DNA from 3 places in the Sodalis sp. RH24 genome. Region 1 is predicted to be linked to each of the others. Evidence: predicted binding sites of a transcription regulator. Region 1 holds the regulator's gene; each other region holds the start of a gene.
The links. The regulator LexA, encoded in region 1, represses DNA repair genes until DNA is damaged. The targets are predictions, from matches to a motif close to TNCTGTATGTACATACAGNA.
Positions count from the first base shown of each region.

Region 2: the regulator LexA is predicted to act here: its motif matches at 3,252-3,271, upstream of mutH (DNA mismatch repair endonuclease MutH).
Region 3: the regulator LexA is predicted to act here: its motif matches at 2,726-2,745, upstream of umuD (translesion error-prone DNA polymerase V autoproteolytic subunit).

Region 1 covers NZ_CP178729.1:3,254,225-3,260,259, reverse strand. The annotation lists gene plsB (glycerol-3-phosphate 1-O-acyltransferase PlsB) at 1-808, opposite strand, end outside; gene ACL2XG_RS14820 (diacylglycerol kinase) at 934-1,302, shown strand; gene lexA (transcriptional repressor LexA) at 1,423-2,031, shown strand; gene ACL2XG_RS14810 (CsbD family protein) at 2,437-2,646, shown strand; gene zur (zinc uptake transcriptional repressor Zur) at 2,879-3,388, opposite strand; gene rcsA (transcriptional regulator RcsA) at 3,554-4,183, opposite strand; gene dusA (tRNA dihydrouridine(20/20a) synthase DusA) at 4,612-5,649, shown strand; gene pspG (envelope stress response protein PspG) at 5,942-6,035, shown strand, end outside.
Region 2 covers NZ_CP178729.1:4,608,467-4,614,501, reverse strand. The annotation lists gene ptsP (phosphoenolpyruvate--protein phosphotransferase) at 26-2,275, opposite strand; gene rppH (RNA pyrophosphohydrolase) at 2,288-2,815, opposite strand; gene mutH (DNA mismatch repair endonuclease MutH) at 3,506-4,198, shown strand; gene ACL2XG_RS20935 (TerC family protein) at 4,282-5,004, shown strand; gene ACL2XG_RS20930 (YgdI/YgdR family lipoprotein) at 5,029-5,247, shown strand; gene ACL2XG_RS20925 (NADP(H)-dependent aldo-keto reductase) at 5,384-6,035, shown strand, end outside.
Region 3 covers NZ_CP178729.1:4,575,442-4,581,476, reverse strand. The annotation lists gene ACL2XG_RS20810 (ABC transporter substrate-binding protein) at 1-699, opposite strand, end outside; gene ACL2XG_RS20805 (type 1 glutamine amidotransferase) at 772-1,473, opposite strand; gene ACL2XG_RS20800 (GntR family transcriptional regulator) at 1,521-2,186, opposite strand; gene umuD (translesion error-prone DNA polymerase V autoproteolytic subunit) at 2,763-3,194, shown strand; gene umuC (translesion error-prone DNA polymerase V subunit UmuC) at 3,197-4,465, shown strand; gene panS (ketopantoate/pantoate/pantothenate transporter PanS) at 4,655-5,581, shown strand; gene ACL2XG_RS20780 (DUF3413 domain-containing protein) at 5,978-6,035, shown strand, end outside.

The DNA.
Region 1 (6,035 bases):
CCGACAAGCGCACGGCTTCATAGGAAAAATCCGCCGCAATTTCTTCCATCAGCTCGATGGCGTTTTGCTGCGCTTTATCAGTCGAGATTTTTTTAGCGCGGGCTTCGTCCTCCACGGCTTTTTCAATCGCCTTGGACGCCAGCAGCTTATTAAATAAATCCTGACGGACAGGCAGCCGCGGCCCCACAGCCACCAGGCGTTGGCGGGCAAAATGAATCATGGCGACGCGTGCCAGCTTCTGCGCGATGGTTTTATCGGTGCCATGCTCGGTCGCCATATAGCGCATGGACAGCGGACGGGAAAAACGCACAAAGCTGTCGCGCCCCAACCACAAGACGGCGATAAACTTCTGGAAACCATTGAGGAGGCGCAACTGGGGCGCCGGCTGGTTCTGCTGCGCTTCACGGCCGGGCGATCGTCCGAACATAACGGATACCGGCACCATCTGGACATCAAGCTGCGGATTATTGCGATGTAAATCCAGATAATCGTGAAACAGCTTCACGGATTCCAGTTTTTCGGAAAAATAGCGAAAAATACGGGGGCCATCGTGGATAAAGACGTAGCGCGGCAAGACGACGCCGTCGATCTCCAGCGGTATCAGCGGATCGGACAACCCCAGTTGCAGACATTGCGCGCGCAGGGTGAGCAGGTCCGTCTTGGAGTTATAGGGCAAAACATACATCATTGGCCGCAGCGGGTCCAAGCCGGCTTCTTGCCGGGGATTGGCGGGAATGGCTTTACTCCGCACCAGTAGCCTGAGCGGTAAATTCAACAACGTATAATAAATAGTACGCCAGCCTGACATATCTTCGTGAAGCCTCTTGTTAGCATTGCGCCACAAGAATACCAGAAACCGCGCGACAGATCTGTGGTGATGCGAACGAGAAGAAACGGTAATATAGGCACAATTTTTCTTTAGCGCGCAAAATTATGGCAAACCAAACCAACGGACTTCGGCGCATCTTTAACGCCATGGGCTATTCCATAAAAGGATATCGCGCCGCCTGGCGGCATGAAGCCGCTTTTCGCCAGGAAGTGGTGGTTGCCGTGGTGGCGGTTGCCCTTGCCTGTTACCTGGAGCCAGAACCCGTGGCGCGGATTTTATTGATCGGTTCGGTATGGCTGGTGCTGATCGTTGAGATCGTGAATAGTGCTATTGAAGCGGTGGTGGATCGCATCGGGCCGGAGCTGCATCCACTTTCTGGCCGGGCGAAGGACCTGGGCTCGGCGGCGGTGACCCTGGCCATTGTTTTGGCGCTGTTCGTGTGGATAACGCTGTTATGGCGGTATATTCCTTAAAATGGCCGGTGCGGCCGGTCGTCGGCAGGGTTTTATCACATTTTGCAACGCTTGTGGTTTTCAATTGCTGCGGACCTGTATATACTCACAGAAAGACTGTATAAACAAACAGGGGACGGAATGAAAGCATTAACCGCCAGACAACAAGAGGTATTTGACCTCATCCGCGATCATCTTGCGCAAACCGGCATGCCGCCGACCCGGGCGGAGATCGCGCATCGTCTGGGATTTAAATCCCCTAACGCCGCCGAAGAGCACCTTAAGGCGCTGGCGCGCAAGGGCGCCATTGAAATCGTTTCCGGCGCCTCGCGCGGCATCCGGTTATTGATAGAAGAAGAAACCGGCCTGCCGCTGATCGGCCGCGTGGCCGCCGGAGAACCCCTGCTGGCCGAACAGCATATCGAAAGCCATTACCAGATCGATCCCGATCTGTTTAAGCCCCACGCGGATTTCCTGCTGCGTGTCAGCGGCATGTCCATGAAGGATATCGGCATCATGGACGGCGATCTGCTGGCGGTGCATAAAACCCAGGATGCCCATAACGGTCAGGTCGTGGTGGCGCGAATCAATGACGAGGTCACGGTAAAACGCCTGAAAAGACACGGTAACATCGTTGAGTTGCTACCGGAAAACAGCGAGTTTTCGCCCATTATTGTCGATTTGCGCGAGCAGGAAATGTCCATCGAAGGTTTAGCGGTCGGCGTTATCCGCAACGGCAACTGGATTTAACTCACGGTGCTCCATGGCATCCTGAATATCCCTTATCCCGCGTCAGCGAGGATTTTATGGCGGATAACCGGCGACGCGGAATGCGGGTTCGCCGCCATAAAAGTGCTGCGGCGCGGCCGCTGCCGCTAGCGGTATTTATATTTAGTTACAATTAGCGGTGTACGGGCTGATACCTTCTACCTACTGTTTTATTTCACCTTATAGCCCATACGGCGTTTATAACCCTGCCAATATGGTCTAATCATCTGCTGAATAAACCTTATGCCAAATCCCCTGCTATACTTTAGACATAGGGTTAACTTATGACATGCAGGTTTTGGGACGCAATACGTGTCCTCGCTATGCGCTAACAAAACCTGGAGTGGCAGATGTTGACTGAGAAACCGATAACCAAGGAGAACTCCGATGAACAAAGATCAAGCCAGCGGTAATTGGAAACAGTTCAAAGGTAAAATGAAAGAACAATGGGGTAAGCTTACTGACGATGATCTGACGGTAGTTGAAGGTAAACGCGATCAGTTAATCGGTAAGATCCAGGAACGTTACGGTTACGGTAAAGAAGCCGCGGAAACGGAAGTAAAGGACTGGGAAACACGTAACAAATATCGTTGGTAATGATTTTTGGAAATCATGACTAATGCATGACTAATGCATATTCACTGTGCGGTTATGGCTTCCTTAAGTGTTCCTACCCAAAGGTACAAGGACGTACCACCTATTTAATATGATCCTATCAGCATTCCTCTGTTTTGCGGCCTCTCCAATGTATTAACCAAACGCGTTATCTCACTTCAGCCATAATAAACGTCATTTGCTCCCGGGTTCTTGTAAAAGCCAAAATGGGACGCTAGCGTTTCTTTATCGCTACGCTATGATCGTGTCCGCAGTCCTGGGGATTGTCACAAGCTTGCACTTCGGCGCATAAGGTACAAAACCCGTGTGCCTCGACGACATTATGGCGCATGGCGAAACCCGTGGCTTGCGCCATTTTTTGCAAAATATCTTCAATGCCTTCGGTTGATTGTTCAGTCACCTGGCCGCAGCGATCGCAGATAAAGAAGGCGGAGGTGTGACTGGGCTGCTCAAAATGGTGGCAAAGAACAAAGCTGTTAGTGGATTCCACTCTATGGATAAAACCTTGTTCCAGAAGGAAATCCAGCGCGCGGTAAATTGTCGGCGGCTTTGCCTGCGGTTCCGTCGCCCGCAGCAGATCAAGCAGGTCGTAAGCACTGATCGCGCCATCCTGCTGTGTCATCAGGCGCAACACTTCCAGTCGCTGTGGCGTCAGGCGCACGTTGCGTTGCTCACATAATTGTTCAGCCTGGCTGAGCAATTGAGACTGATCGGTGGTATTCATAGCGTTTCCCCCACTGCTGATTTCCGCCCTCTATCTTATCATGAAGGCGGAAAAACGCCGAATATTGGCGTGTTTTAACCCATATTGTCACCGGCAAAAGGGTGAGGGGACGGGGATCGGGGGCAGGTTTCTTTAGCTGTGGCGTTCGAACGGAGCCGCTGGTTTTCAGCAAACGGGATAACGGATATTGATACTATCTGTGACGCTGTTGGCAATAGCAATTAAATGGTATATCACCTGTTTATTACTGGCCTTGGTTTTCCGCTTAATATTTATTTTGTGAGAAGAAAGCGTTTTTTCTTTAATGTGCAATTGGGTACAGATATACATGGTGTCATAACCTGACATCCACATGGTTAAAATTTCTACTTCGGTCTTGCTAAAACGCAGCGGAGAGAACCCGATGGCGGAATCGTCATTGCGCCAGGCTTTGGTGTCCATAAAGTAACGGATTATCATTAACAATGTGCTGATCTTTATAAATTTTGATAAAATAATCACATTGTCCCTGATCGGCACGAAATCATGGAACTTAATATTCTCATTACCAATGAAAATAAAAAAAAGCGTCAAAGGCCGTTCGTCAATAATGGATTTTAATCCTTCTCCATCCCCTTGATACTGATAAGAGTTTTGATTAATAAAAACTATCGAAGGATTGGCGTTTTTGCATCTCATTCGCAACGTGCTGATATTGTCCACATCGCGAATGGCGCCTTTGATACCGCTTGCCGACAATGAGCTTTTAAGCGCGCATTTAGTATAAGTGCAAGGATCGAGTATAAATACTGTCATAATAATATCTGCAATTAGATTCATCCTGAAATAAAAAGGATTCGGATAAAAAATGACATAGGGGGATATTAAAATATAAAAATTACTGTCTATATCGATTTATCATTTTTCAACCTTTTATCAGCATGGCTGGATAAATTTGAATTAAGATCATGTGATAAATGATTATGATCGCTTTGTAAATCACTTGGGGAGGTATTGGGATGAAATGGTGCTTATTTGAGACGCCGTGGCCTTTTCGCGCATTCTGGAAGCATGATTATTTAACAATCTTTAAACATTTACCTATGTTTAGTAAGAATTAAACATTAACATGTTTGATGAATCGCCGCATTGGGTGTTCGCTACCTAATAGGGTTTCTGTGATACACTACACAGATAATCTCCCTGTATTCCTTAAACCCATTTTTATGCCTGCATATGACGTTATGACATTTTCAACCGAGGCTAACAGCCGGCTGGCCGTAGCGCCTTTATCCCCGCAGCACTTCTCCGTCGCGCCGATGCTGGACTGGACCGATCGTCACTGCCGCTATTTTCTGCGCCAGTTGACCCGTCATGCATTGCTGTATACGGAGATGGTGACCACCGGCGCATTGCTATACGGCAAGGGCGACTACCTGGCCTATAACGAGGCCGAGCATCCGGTGGCGTTGCAATTGGGCGGCAGCGAGCCGGATGCATTGGCGCAATGCGCGCGCATGGGCGCGCTGCGCGGTTATGACGAAATTAATCTTAATGTCGGCTGCCCTTCCGACCGGGTACAAAACGGCCGCTTCGGCGCCTGCCTGATGGCTGAGCGCGAGCGGGTGGCCCATTGTATCGCCGCTATGCGCTCGGCGGTGTCGATTCCGGTGACAGTGAAAACCCGTATTGGTATAGACGAACAGGATAGTTATGAATTCTTGTGCGAGTTTATCCAGACTGTGGCTGAGCAGGGCGGCTGCGAGACCTTTATTATCCATGCGCGTAAGGCGTGGCTATCGGGGCTGAGCCCGAAGGAAAATCGCGAGATACCGCCGCTGGATTATGAACGCGTCTATCAGCTAAAACGCGATTTTCCTTCCTTGACGTTTGCCATTAATGGCGGCATCACGACGCTTGACGACGCCCAGCGGCATCTGAGCTGCCTGGATGGCGTGATGATAGGACGCGAGGCCTACCAGAATCCCGGTATGCTGTGCCAGGTGGACAGCCGGTTATTTGGTGTCGTTGATCCCCATGACACCATGACAGCGGTGGTGGAAGCCATGTTTCCTTATATGGAACGCGAGCTGGCGAACGGCACTTACCTCGGCCATATCACCCGCCATATGCTTGGGATATTCCAGGGCGTGCCGGGCGCGCGGCAATGGCGACGTCATCTGAGCGAAAACGCCCACAAGCCCGGCGCCGGTATTGAGGTGGTACGTCAGGCATTGGCCAAAGTGGCAAAAGCTGAACCGATGCGGTGCGTTGCCGAATAACTTTTGCCGGCTGCCCCCAGCCAATGGGTACCGCCATGCGCCGCCGGGGGCGAAAGCGCGTCATGAGGGCTATTGTGGCCATGGCGCGGGATTGAGGCTGCTGATAGCGGCGATAATAACTATTAATTAGTCAAAAATACCATTCCTGCTTTGAGCACAACACTATTTTTCATTATTTTTCAATGGTCTGGCGCGCTACTTTATTGGCACGATTTTTGTAATATGTTTATTATCATCGCAATAGGCGCAGAAGGTCCAGCCTGCTGTGTCACCCCGATTTCAGGAGCCTGTAATGGTGGAATTCGTCTTTGTCATCGCATTCTTTTTCATGCTGCTGTTGACCGGTATCTCATTCCTGGGCGTACTGGCGGCGCTGGCGGTGGGTT
Region 2 (6,035 bases), 1.4 Mb from region 1:
ATATCGGGTTGCGCCGCCGGCCGTCCTACCTGCCGCCGCGGATAAGACCGCCCAGCCCGCGGCGCTCCAGAAACGCCGCCACCTGATGACGCACATCGATGGCATTTTGCGCGGTGAGCACCCGTTCCACCAGGGTAACGGCGTCGCCGAGCTCCACATTACGCAGCAGGTATTTGATGCGGGCGACGCTGCGTCCATTCATGCTGAGGGTGCGATAACCCATGCCGGCCAGCAGCAGCGCGCCCATGGGGTCGCCGGCCATTTCGCCGCACAGGCTGCAATCGAGCCCCAGCAGGCGGCACTCGGCGACGATTTTCACCAATACCTGCAGCATGGCCGGATGCAGGCTGTCGTACATGGCCGCCACCCGGGTATTGTTGCGATCCACCGCCAGCAGGTACTGGGTCAGGTCATTACTGCCCACCGAGACAAAATCCACCCGGTTGATCAACAGCGGCAGCATAAACACCATGGCGGGCACTTCAATCATCACCCCGATGCGCAGCGGCGGCAGCGCGTACCCCAGCATGTCCTCCACCTCGCGCCCGGCGCGGTCGATGAGGCGCCGCGCCTCGTCGATTTCGTCGACGCTTGTGATCATCGGCAGCAGGATACTGAGATTACCGGTAGCCGCGTTGGCCCGCAGCATGGCGCGCACCTGGATGAGGAAAATTTCCGGTTGATCGAGCGTGATGCGGATACCGCGCCAGCCCAGGCAGGGGTTTTCCTCATTAAGCGGCGCCATATAGGGCAGTTGCTTATCCGAGCCGACATCCAGCGTGCGCAGCGTCACCGGCTTGGCCGGGAACAGCTGCAACATGCCCTGGTATTGCGCGACCTGTTCATCCTCGGACGGAAATCCGCTTTGCAGCATAAACGGAATTTCGGTGCGGTAGAGGCCGACGCCGTCCACGCGATTGCCCAGACGCTGTTCATGTCCGGCGCTCAGGCCGGCGTTAAGCATCACCTGGATGCGCTCGCCGCTTTTCATGGTCGCCGGCTGTTCCACATCGTCTTCCGCCAGGCGGCTGAGCTGTTTTTCCTCGCTGATTAAACGCTGGTACTCTTGCACCAGCACCGGTTCGGGATCCACCAGCAGCTCGCCGCGATAACCGTCCACCACCAACAGCCGCTGGTTTAGCAGCGCCGGCTGGATATCGGCGCCCATAACGGTTGGGATGCCCATGGCCCGCACCAGGATGGCGGCATGGGAATTGGCGGCGCCGTCCCTGACCACCACGCCCACCATTTTGTCCTGCGGCATCTCGGCCAGCAGTGTGGCGCTCAGCTCATCGGCCACCAGGATAAAACGCGACGGCCAGGGCGTCTCGCCCTGGATGTTATCGCCCAGATGAAACAGCAGGCGTTGCCCGAGGGCGCGTAAATCGCCGGCGCGCTCGCGCATATAGCTGTCATTCAACTGCGCGAACTGCTCGGCGAACAGCTCGATAACTTGTTTTACCGCCCATTCGGCCATGGCGCCGGCATCGATTCGCGCAAACAGCTCACGCTTTAAGCGCGCGTCGTTAAGCAAATGGGAGTAAAGATCGAAAATCGCCGCGCTGTCTTTTTGCGCATTGGCGGTGAAACGCTTGCTAAAACGGCGGAACTCCGCCGCCGCTTCGCCGAGGGCGAGCGTCAGGCGCTCGCGCTCGCGCGCGCTGTCCAGCGACGAAGCTTGAAAAACCTGATCGAGCGAAGGCTGGCTGTTGTCCACCCACCCCTGGGCTATCGCCACGCCGGGGGCGGCGGCCAGCGCGCGGATGCGCGTCTGGCGGTATTGGCCGAACAGCGCGTTGAGCTGGGATTGCGACAAAATACCGGCCATTTGCGTGGCCAGCGTCACCATAAAGGATTCTTCGCTTTCGTCGAACTGCCGATGTTCGCGCTGCTGCACCACCAATACGCCCAGCAGCTGGCGGCGGTGGATAATCGGCACGCCGAGGAAGGAGCGGAAACGCTCTTCTTTTACCGCCGGAATGTACTGGAAGCTGGGATGGTTATGGGCATCGGCCAGGTTGATGGGCTCCGCCAGGCGGCCCACCAGCCCGACGATCCCCTGGTCGAAAGCCAGCGTGATGGTGCGCCCGCGCGGTTTTTGCAAACCACGCGTGGCCATCAGGTAGTAGCAGCGGCGATCGTTATCGGCCAGATAAACCGAACAGACTTCGGTATCCATCGCCAGACAGGTCTCATTGACCAGAATTTCCAGCGTATCCGACAGGCGCGGCGCGGCAGCGACCTTTTCAACGATTTCCCGCAAGCGCGTGAGCATATTCTGCGTGGCTTAACCCCTCTTCCGTCTGTAGCCTGGGAGAGTCCGTTGCACAGCGCTTTCCTGCAACGGCATGACAATAGTAGAAAACTCTTTCATTACCCGGCGGTAAACGTCCCGCTTAAAAGAAACCACCTGGCGCACCGGGTACCAGAAACTGACCCAGCGCCAGCCGTCGAACTCAGGGGTGCCCCCGCGCTGCATATTGATATCGGCGTCCGGGCACATGAGCTGCAGCAGGAACCATTTTTGCTTCTGGCCGATACAAACCGGCTTGGTGTCCCAGCGTACCAGACGCTTCGGCAGCTTGTAACGCAACCAGTTACGGGTGGAGGCCAGTATGCGCACATCCTTACGGCTCAGCCCGACCTCTTCGTACAGTTCACGGTACATGGCCTGTTCCGCGGTTTCGCCGGGATTAATGCCGCCCTGGGGAAACTGCCATGAGTGCTGCCCATATCTCCTGGCCCATACCACCTGCCCATCACGATTACAGATCACAATACCAACATTCGGGCGGTAGCCATCATCATCGATCACCGGACTACCTCGATTACATAAAATGCAAGATAGCCTGATTGTTTCACACTCGCTCAATACGGTAAACCACTGCTTTTAAGGAATGTCCGACTTCCTGGACGTCGAATGGCGTCCGGATGCGGCATGGTTATCAACAGCCGGGGATAACTGCCGGTGCTTTTATTCACTTTTTCTGTGGATAGGTATGTGCAGAACACTGGGTTAAAGAGGGAAAACTTTTCGCCGCGCGCCGGCTTTGCAAAACGCGCCGCGGGAAAACACAATGATTTTCAATCGCCTGTTGCCGGATCCCGCAGTGGGAACGATCGTGCGGGATCCGCCTGTCCACCGGTTGCGCGCGATGAGGTTAAAAAACAGACGATGATGATTTTATCCACAAATTATGCTGTAAAGCGCGGCGATATATGTACAAACCTGTAAAAAACAGGGGCGTCAAGGCTGTAAATAGTGACAGTAGTGCCAGTTTATCAGGTTTATCCCATACTTCTGTGGATAACATGGTGTAAGATCCTGTTCATTGTCGCCCGCTTCAGGTGTACAACCTCGGGCGCGCCGGCGGCAAAACGCGATCGGCGCTTAAAAAAGAGTGTGAAATCATGCTATTATTTATGGCTGATGATTAAATGCCGATCCTGGGTCGGACGGCCCCGGCGGCCGATTAGTTTTTATACAGCACGCGGATAACTGTTTATGACCCTTCCCCTCATCGCCACACCGATCCTCCCGCCGGGGGACGAAATAGAGCTATTGGCGCGCGCCAGCGCCCTGGCGGGCTATAATCTGGGTGAACTGGCGGCGCACGCGGGCCTGGTGCTGCCGGCCAACCTGAAACGTGATAAAGGCTGGATCGGCGTCTTGCTGGAACGTTACCTGGGCGCCAGCGCGGGCAGTAAACCCGAGCAGGATTTTGCCGCCATCGGGGTGGAACTGAAAACCATACCGGTCGACAGCCGCGGCCGCCCCCTGGAAACCACCTTTGTCTGTGTCGCGCCGCTGACCGGCAACAGCGGCGTCACCTGGGCGTCCAGCCATGTCAGGTATAAGCTGGCCAGGGTACTGTGGATACCGGTGGAAGGCGAACGCGCGATCCCGCTCACCCGGCGCCGTATCGGCACGCCGCTGCTGTGGAGTCCCAGCGCCGAGGAAGAATCGCTGTTGCAAAACGACTGGGAGGAATTAATGGATTTAATCGTACTCGGGCGCGTGGAACATATCACCGCGCGCCACGGCGAGGTGCTGCAGTTGAGGCCCAAGGCCGCCAATAGCCGGGCGCTGACCAGGGCCATCGGCGAATTCGGCCAGCCGATCATGACGTTACCGCGCGGGTTTTACCTGAAAAAGACCTTCACCGGGCCAATGCTGGCACGGCATTTCCTGATGTAAATGCATTTTACCTTGCCTGCTGCCCTTTGGACCTGTTTATAATATTCGTTTAAGCTTCGTTTACATTTAGGTAATGGATCACAATGTTTGATTGGATCGTGGATCCCGATGCGTGGCTGGCGCTGGGAACACTGACTGTTCTGGAAATCGTCCTTGGTATTGATAATATCATTTTTCTCTCCCTGGTCGTCGCCAAGCTGCCCGCGAGACAGCAAGCCAAAGCCCGCCGTCTGGGCCTGTTCGGCGCCATGGTCATGCGGCTTTGCCTGCTGGCGTCCATTTCGTGGGTGATTCGCCTTACTTACCCGTTGTTTACCGTTTTCGCGACCGAGGTATCGATTCGCGACCTGATATTGCTGCTGGGAGGATTGTTCCTTATCTGGAAATCCTGCCGGGAGATCCACCAGGCGCTGGAAGGGGGCGAAGCCGATCAAAGCACCAATGTCAGTTCGTTTCTCGGCGCCATCACGCAAATCATGCTGCTGGATATTATCTTCAGCCTGGATTCGGTGATCACCGCCGTCGGCCTGTCCAATCACCTGTTTATCATGATGGCGGCGGTGGTGATCGCGGTGGGCGTGATGATGTTCGCCGCGCGGCCGATAGGAGAGTTCGTCGCCCGCCATCCCTCGGTCAAGATGCTGGCGCTGGCGTTCCTGATTTTAATCGGCTTTACCCTGATCCTCGAAAGCGTTGATATTCATGTACCTAAAGGCTACATTTATTTTGCGATGTTTTTCTCTATGGGCGTCGAGGCGCTGAACCTTCTCAGGAATAAGAAAGTCAGCCACGCCCGTCGTAATTGATCCAATGCTTAACATGGACATAACATGAATAAAAAAGTGGCAATCGTATCGGCGGTGTTATTCACCGTCATGCTATCGGGCTGCGCCAGTGATTATGTGATGGCGACCAAGGACGGCCGGATGATTTTGACCCAGGGCAAACCTAAACTGGATAAGTCCACCGGCCTGATTCGCTATACCGACGAGCAGGGCAATGATATGCAGATTAACGGTGATGAGGTATCGCAGATGATCGCGCGCTGAGCGTTCGGCGCCCTTGTCGGTTAAACATCCCCGCCCGCCCATTTTGCGCTTTTCCCCGCGCCCTGGCTTGGTTATAGTCTGATCGGGCGGCGCCTGTTGACGCCTGATCTTTTCAGACATTAAGGAACAAGCCTCAATGCATTATCACCGTATTCCCCATAGTTCACTAGAAGTCAGCGTTCTGGGATTGGGCACCATGACCTTTGGCGAGCAAAATACGCAGGCCGATGCCCATGCGCAGCTGGATCATGCCGTTGCCGCCGGGGTGAATCTGATCGACACGGCTGAAATGTATCCGGTGCCGCCGCGCCCCGAAACCCAGGGACTGACCGAAACCTATATCGGCAATTGGCTTAAGCAACGGGGCGGACGGGAAAAAATCATCCTGGCCAGCAAGGTCGCCGGCCCCACGCGCGGCAATGATGCCGGCATCCGGCCCCAGCAGATACTGGATCGCAAGAATATCCGCATGGCGCTGGACGCCAGCCTGCAGCGGCTGGGCACCGATTATCTCGATCTCTACCAGGTGCACTGGCCGCAGCGCGCCACTAACTGCTTCGGCAAACTGAATTACCAGTACACCGACGAAAAACTGGCGGTAACCATACTCGAAACGCTGGAAGCGCTGGCCGAGCAGGTACGGGCGGGGAAAATCCGCTATCTCGGCATCTCCAACGAGACACCCTGGGGCGCCATGCGTTATCTGCAGTTGGCGGAAAAGCACGATCTGCCGCGCATCGTCACGGTGCAGAATCCCTACAGCCTGTTGAACCGCAGTTTTGAAGTGG
Region 3 (6,035 bases), 1.3 Mb from region 1:
CGCCATGACCACTTCGCCGCTGCCCAGCGCCTGTACCGGCTGCGCGCCCGATGACCACCACATGGCGACATAGGGCTTGATCTGGCGGATCTTATTCAACGCGCGCTCCATGCCGGCGGGCGTATCAAGGGTTTTATACACATCGGCGGGCGCGACGCCGTCGGCCAGCAGCGCCGCTTCCAGCACGGTGTCCGGCTTATCCGGCAGCGTGCGCTTACCGGGGAATTTCTTCACGTCCCAGAAGTCGGAGAACGTTTTCGGTCCGCCGTTGGGAAAAGCCTTGGTCGAATAGCCGATTACCGTGGAAAAGATTTCCGACGGTACGCCGTAGTCGTTGCGGGCCTGGGGCAGCACATTGCTTTCATCGACCATATCCGGCGTGATTTTTTCAAACAGGCCGCTTTTCGCCCCCTGCATCAGGCTGGCGCCGCCGGCGGTCACCACGTCCCACTCGACTTTATGGGTATCCACCATCGCCTTGATACGCGCGATAACCGGATTGGTATCCTCGATAACCTCAATGCCGGTTTCCTGGGTAAAAGGTTTCATCCAGGCCGCGCGAATGCCATCCTGGTATGCGCCGCCCCAACTGGCAAACGTCATTTCATCGGCTGCGGCGGCGTTTAACGGCAGCGCCGACGCGGCAACGACAGTAACGGCGGCAAACGCGCCGAGCAGTTTTATGCGCAATCTTGTCATCACTTCTCTCCCTTCATCACTGGAAACATCGTTCCCGGCACGAAACCCTGCCCCGCGCCGGGCGATAAGCCGTTAGCTTGCGATAAACGCCGCAAAGCGGGTCAGCATGGATTTGGCCGCCGCGGCTTCGTCGGCGGTAGCGATAAGATGCCCGATATCCGCCCCGTCGCGCTCCATGGTGGCGCGGTTTTGCTCAAACCACAGCGGCGCCTGCCGCAGCGTAATTTCCGGATGGCCCTGGATACCCCAGATTGGCTGATCTTTATAACGCCAAATTTGGTTGGGGCATTGATCGCTGGCCGCGAGGATGGTCATGTCGGGATGGGTGGCGCGCACTTCATCGTTGTGCCAGACAAACATATACACCTGCGGCACGATGCCGGAGGCGATGGCATCGCCGGCGGCCGCGGGTGTCGCCTGCAGCCATTTATTGCCGATTTCGCACGTGGGGCGCCGGAACACCTGATCCCGCCCGCACAACGCCGAGGCGAGGATCTGGCTACCGAAACAGATCCCCAGCATGGGGATGCCCAGGCCGGCGGCTTGCGTGATCAGCTGGTGTTCACGGTGGATAAAGGGAATATCTTCATAAGCGCCGTGCGGACTGCCTGAAAGAAAAATGCCGTCATAACCGGTCAGGTCGGCCGGAAACTGGTTCTGATAAGCCCAGTGGCGGTCAACCTCCAGCCCCCATGACTCAAAACGATCGTCCAGGCGGGCGATCGTCTGTTGCGATTGACCGTTGTGAAGATACAGCAGACGCTTGCGACCCATTGGGCCCTCCTGATATTCGTTAACGGACCGCTGTCGGCGGCCGGTAGTTAGCGCGAACCGCCGCCGGTGACCGACTGGAATATGGCGTTGCGCGCGCCCTCGATATGCCGCACCATCGCCTGCGCCGCCCGCTCGCCGTCGCCCGCCTCAATGGCGTCGACGATCGCCAGGTGCTCGTTGCGCCCCGGTTCAAAACGCGAGGGCACGGTCTCTTTGCCAAACATCCGGGTGCGGGTGCGCAGCTCGCCTATCAGGCGCAGCAAGAGCTTATTGCCGCTGGTCTCGGCGATACTGAGATGCAGGAAGTCGTCGACTTCCCAATGATGGCCGGCCGTAACCTGATCGGGACCGGCCATCGCCATCAGCCGCTGGCGGATGGCGCCCAGCTTCGCCGCCGACATCTTGCCGGCGGCGCTGCGGGCGGCGTCGGCTTCCAGCAGCATGCGCACCGACATGATTTCTAAAATTTCGCTTAATTCCACGCCGTTAACCAGCAGCGTCCGCCCCGATCGGCGCAGATAATGGCTGCCTTCCAACCGGCCGAGCGCCTCGCGCACGGGCGTACGCGACAGGCCCAGCTGTTCCGCCAGCCGGCGTTCGTTTACCACGTCGCCATTGGCCAGGGCGCCGGCCTGGATCATGCGCAGCACGGCGTCAAAGGCATTTTGCGTTAACGATTGATCGTGCGGTGGGGTTAATTCCGTTGCTTTCATTATTGCCTCCGTACTGCATGATTTTTACCCTGCCCTCTTTTTGTATTCTATTTGTATACCATTTGTCTACCGCAACATCCGCCGCTTAAATGCCCTGAACGTCTGATAACAGGCGGCGAATTGCAGTAAAATAAGCAAATCTTATTTCTTGACCGACTGCGGACGCGTCCGGCGCCGGGCGAACGTATACCGCCAAGGCCCGTAGCAGGCATTGCGCGGGCTGAGCAGGGGCAGAAGAAAGAGCGGCGGGGCGGCAAGCGAAATAGTAATGCAGTCATTTTTGATCTGGCTGGCGCGCAGAGATAGGTTATCCGTATGGCGGTGTTTTTCCCGCGCCCGCGCCCTGGGGCAACATAAGGTTGCCGCATGAAACCAATAACATATCCTAACTAATAATTAGCTATATAAATTATATACATGAGCGAGATAACGCCCATGCACTGCCGGTTAAATTTTTTGATCCTTATTTATCAGCCAGCTAATCGCTTTTTAGGCCGCTGTCCCGCTTCGGCGTCTTTTCAAACCGCCTGATTTATTTATACTGGACACATAAACAGTATTAATGGATTTATCAGCATGAAGATTATCACGACATTTTTTGCGCCCGCCGACCTGTTGCCGGTGCTGTCCCTGCCGCTGTTCGCCGACCGGTGCCGGGCGGGTTTTCCCTCGCCGGCCCAGGATTATGTCGAAAAGACCCTCGACCTGAACGAATACTGTATCCGCCATCCCAGCGCCACCTATTTTGTCCGCGCCAGCGGCGATTCCATGACCGACGCGGGTATCGGCGACGGCGATCTGCTGGTGGTGGACCGGGCGGAAAAAGCCGGCCACGGCGATATCGTCATTGCCGCCGTCGACGGCGAATTTACCGTCAAACGGCTCTGCCTGCGGCCGCGCCTGGCGCTGCAGCCGATGAATCCGGCGTTCCCCGAACTGTTTCCCGACCCCGACACGCTGGAAATCTTCGGCGTGGTGCTGTTCGCCGTTCACGACACCCGCAATTGATCATGTTTGCCCTGGCCGACGTCAACAGCTTCTACGCCTCATGCGAAGGCCTGTTCCGTCCGGATCTGCGCGGCGTGCCGATCGTGGTGCTGAGCAATAACGACGGCTGCGTGATTGCCCGATCGGCGGAGGCGAAAAAACTCGGGGTGAAAATGGGCCTGCCCTATTTTCAACTGGAAGCGTTATTGCGCCGGCAGCGCATCGCCGTGTTTTCCTCGAACTACGCCCTGTACGCCGATATGTCGGCGCGGGTGATGGCGACGCTTGAAGCCCTGGCGCCCCGTACCGAGGTGTACTCCATCGACGAAGCCTGGATGGATGTCGCCGGCATAAATGCCAGCGTGCCCTACGATCGGTTCGGCCGGCAGGTGCGCGCGGCGGTACGGGAGGTGACCGGATTGACGGTGGGGGTAGGCATTGCCCGCACCAAAACCCTGGCCAAACTGTGCAATCATGCGGCCAAGCGGTGGCCGGCCACCGGCGGCGTGGTGGCGCTTGACGATCCGATCCGGCTGCGCAGGCTGATGGCGTTGACGCCGGTTGAGGATGTGTGGGGCGTTGGGCGGCGTATCGGCAAAAAACTCACCGCCATGGGCATGCAGACCACGCTGCAGCTGGCCGACGCCAATATCCATTTTATCCGCAAAACCTTCGGCGTGGTGCTTGAGCGCACGGTACGGGAGCTGCGCGGCGAATCCTGCCTCAGTCTGGAACAGCAGCCGCCGGCCAAGCAGCAGATCGTCTGCAGCCGCTCGTTTGGCGGCCGGGTCACCGATCTTGCCGCCATGCGCCAGGCGGTCTGCCGCTACGCCGGGCGCGCGGCGGAAAAACTGCGCCAGGAAAAACAGTATTGCCGCCAGATAGCGGTATTTATCCGCTCATCCCCCTACGCCATCAATGAGCCTTATTATGCCAACGGCGCCAGCGAAACGCTGCTCACCGCCACCCAGGATACCCGGGATATTATGGCGGCCGCCGTGCGCGGCCTGGAGCGCATCTGGCGCGACGGCCCCCGTTACGCCAAGGCGGGGGTAATGCTGAATGATTTTTCTCCCACCCGCCAGGCCCAGTTCCAGCTGTTTGACGACCATCCTCCCCGTCCGTCCAGCCGTGAGCTGATGGCGGTGCTCGACCGCATCAACCAGACCGGTATCGGCCATATCGGGTTTGCGGGCCAGGGCATCGCCCCCGCCTGGGCGATGAAGCGCGAGATGCTATCGCCGGCTTATACCACGCGCTGGGGGCAATTGCCCGTCGCCAGGATAATCTGAAGACGCGGGGTTAAAAAAGCCGCGCGGGCAAGGCCGGCACAGCCGGCAACGCGCTTTATTGACGGTAATATATTGCCACCCATCCGGATTGACGGTACAAATAAAGCCGCTATGGCAAGCGCGGGGGCCGTATCAGCTCCCGGCAACACAATTTACCTATTAAAATAAGATAATAAGGACACACCTCACATGTTAGCCAAGATTACCCGCCTGTTCCCGCTGTGGGCTGTTTTGCTGTCCATCGCCGCCTACTATTCCCCGACCACCTTTACCCGCATCGGGCCCTATGTGAGCATCCTGCTGATGCTGATTATGTTCGCCATGGGCGTCACGCTCCGGGTGGCTGATTTTAAACGCGTCCTCTCCCGCCCGGCGCCGGTTATCGCCGCCACCTTCCTGCACTACCTGGTGATGCCGCTGGCCGCCTGGATACTGGCCAAGCTGTTCCAGATGCCGCCCGATCTGTCGGCGGGCATGATCCTGGTGGGCAGCGTCGCCAGCGGCACGGCCTCCAATGTGATGATTTACCTGGCGAAAGGCGATGTGGCGCTGTCGGTGACCATTTCCGCCGTGTCCACCCTGGTGGGGGTTTTCGCCACGCCGCTGCTGACCCGGCTGTATGTGGATGCGCAGATCAAGGTCGATGTGGCGGGCATGCTGCTGAGCATTTTGCAGATTGTGGTTATCCCGATCTTTGCCGGCCTGGTTATCCATCATTTGTTTACCCGCGCCGTTAAGCGCGTGGAGCCTTGGCTGCCGGCGTTCTCAATGATCTGCATCCTGGCGATTATCAGCGCGGTGGTGGGCGGCAGCCAGGGATTTATCGGCTCGGTGGGGCTGGTGGTGATCGCGGCGGTGATCCTGCATAACGGCATCGGCCTGCTGAGCGGCTACTGGGGCGGAAAACTGTTCGGCTTTGACGAAACCACCTGCCGCACGCTGGCCATGGAGGTCGGCATGCAAAACTCCGGTCTGGCGGCCACCCTGGGCAAGATTTATTTCTCCCCCCTGGCCGCGCTGCCCGGCGCGCTGTTCTCGGTATGGCACAACCTGTCCGGTTCGGTGCTGGCCGGCTACTGGTCCGGCCGTCCGATCAAGAACGGGAAGCCAAAATAACGGCGCTACGCTATCAATGACGCCATGCCGTCCGGCGCAGAGGTTGCGCCGGCGGTTAACGTATCAGAAAGCTTAACGGAATACGTCCGCGCGGCTCGCCCATTTGATAAATAAAACCGCGGTGATTCCACCGTCGCCTATCGCCGGATTTACGCGTTGATGTGGTCATGGCCGCCTCTGGCGCCGTTGACGGCGGCGCCTGTCGTTTTCCCCATTTTCTCATCCGCCCGCTATGCTTAAGCCAAGTTAATCGATAAAGCCATCCGGTGACCGGCTGATAATGAGCGGCGCGTTACAGTTGTTTACTAAAATAGATAGCCGGTTAAACACAATTTGGGTGTTAAATCTCACCGCCTCTCAGCTCGCCGCTCTATTTGCCATACAGGATTACTGAAGATGACGCTTAGATTGAATGCCTTTAGTTCAATTAAACCCAATGTAAAATGGGCAACGG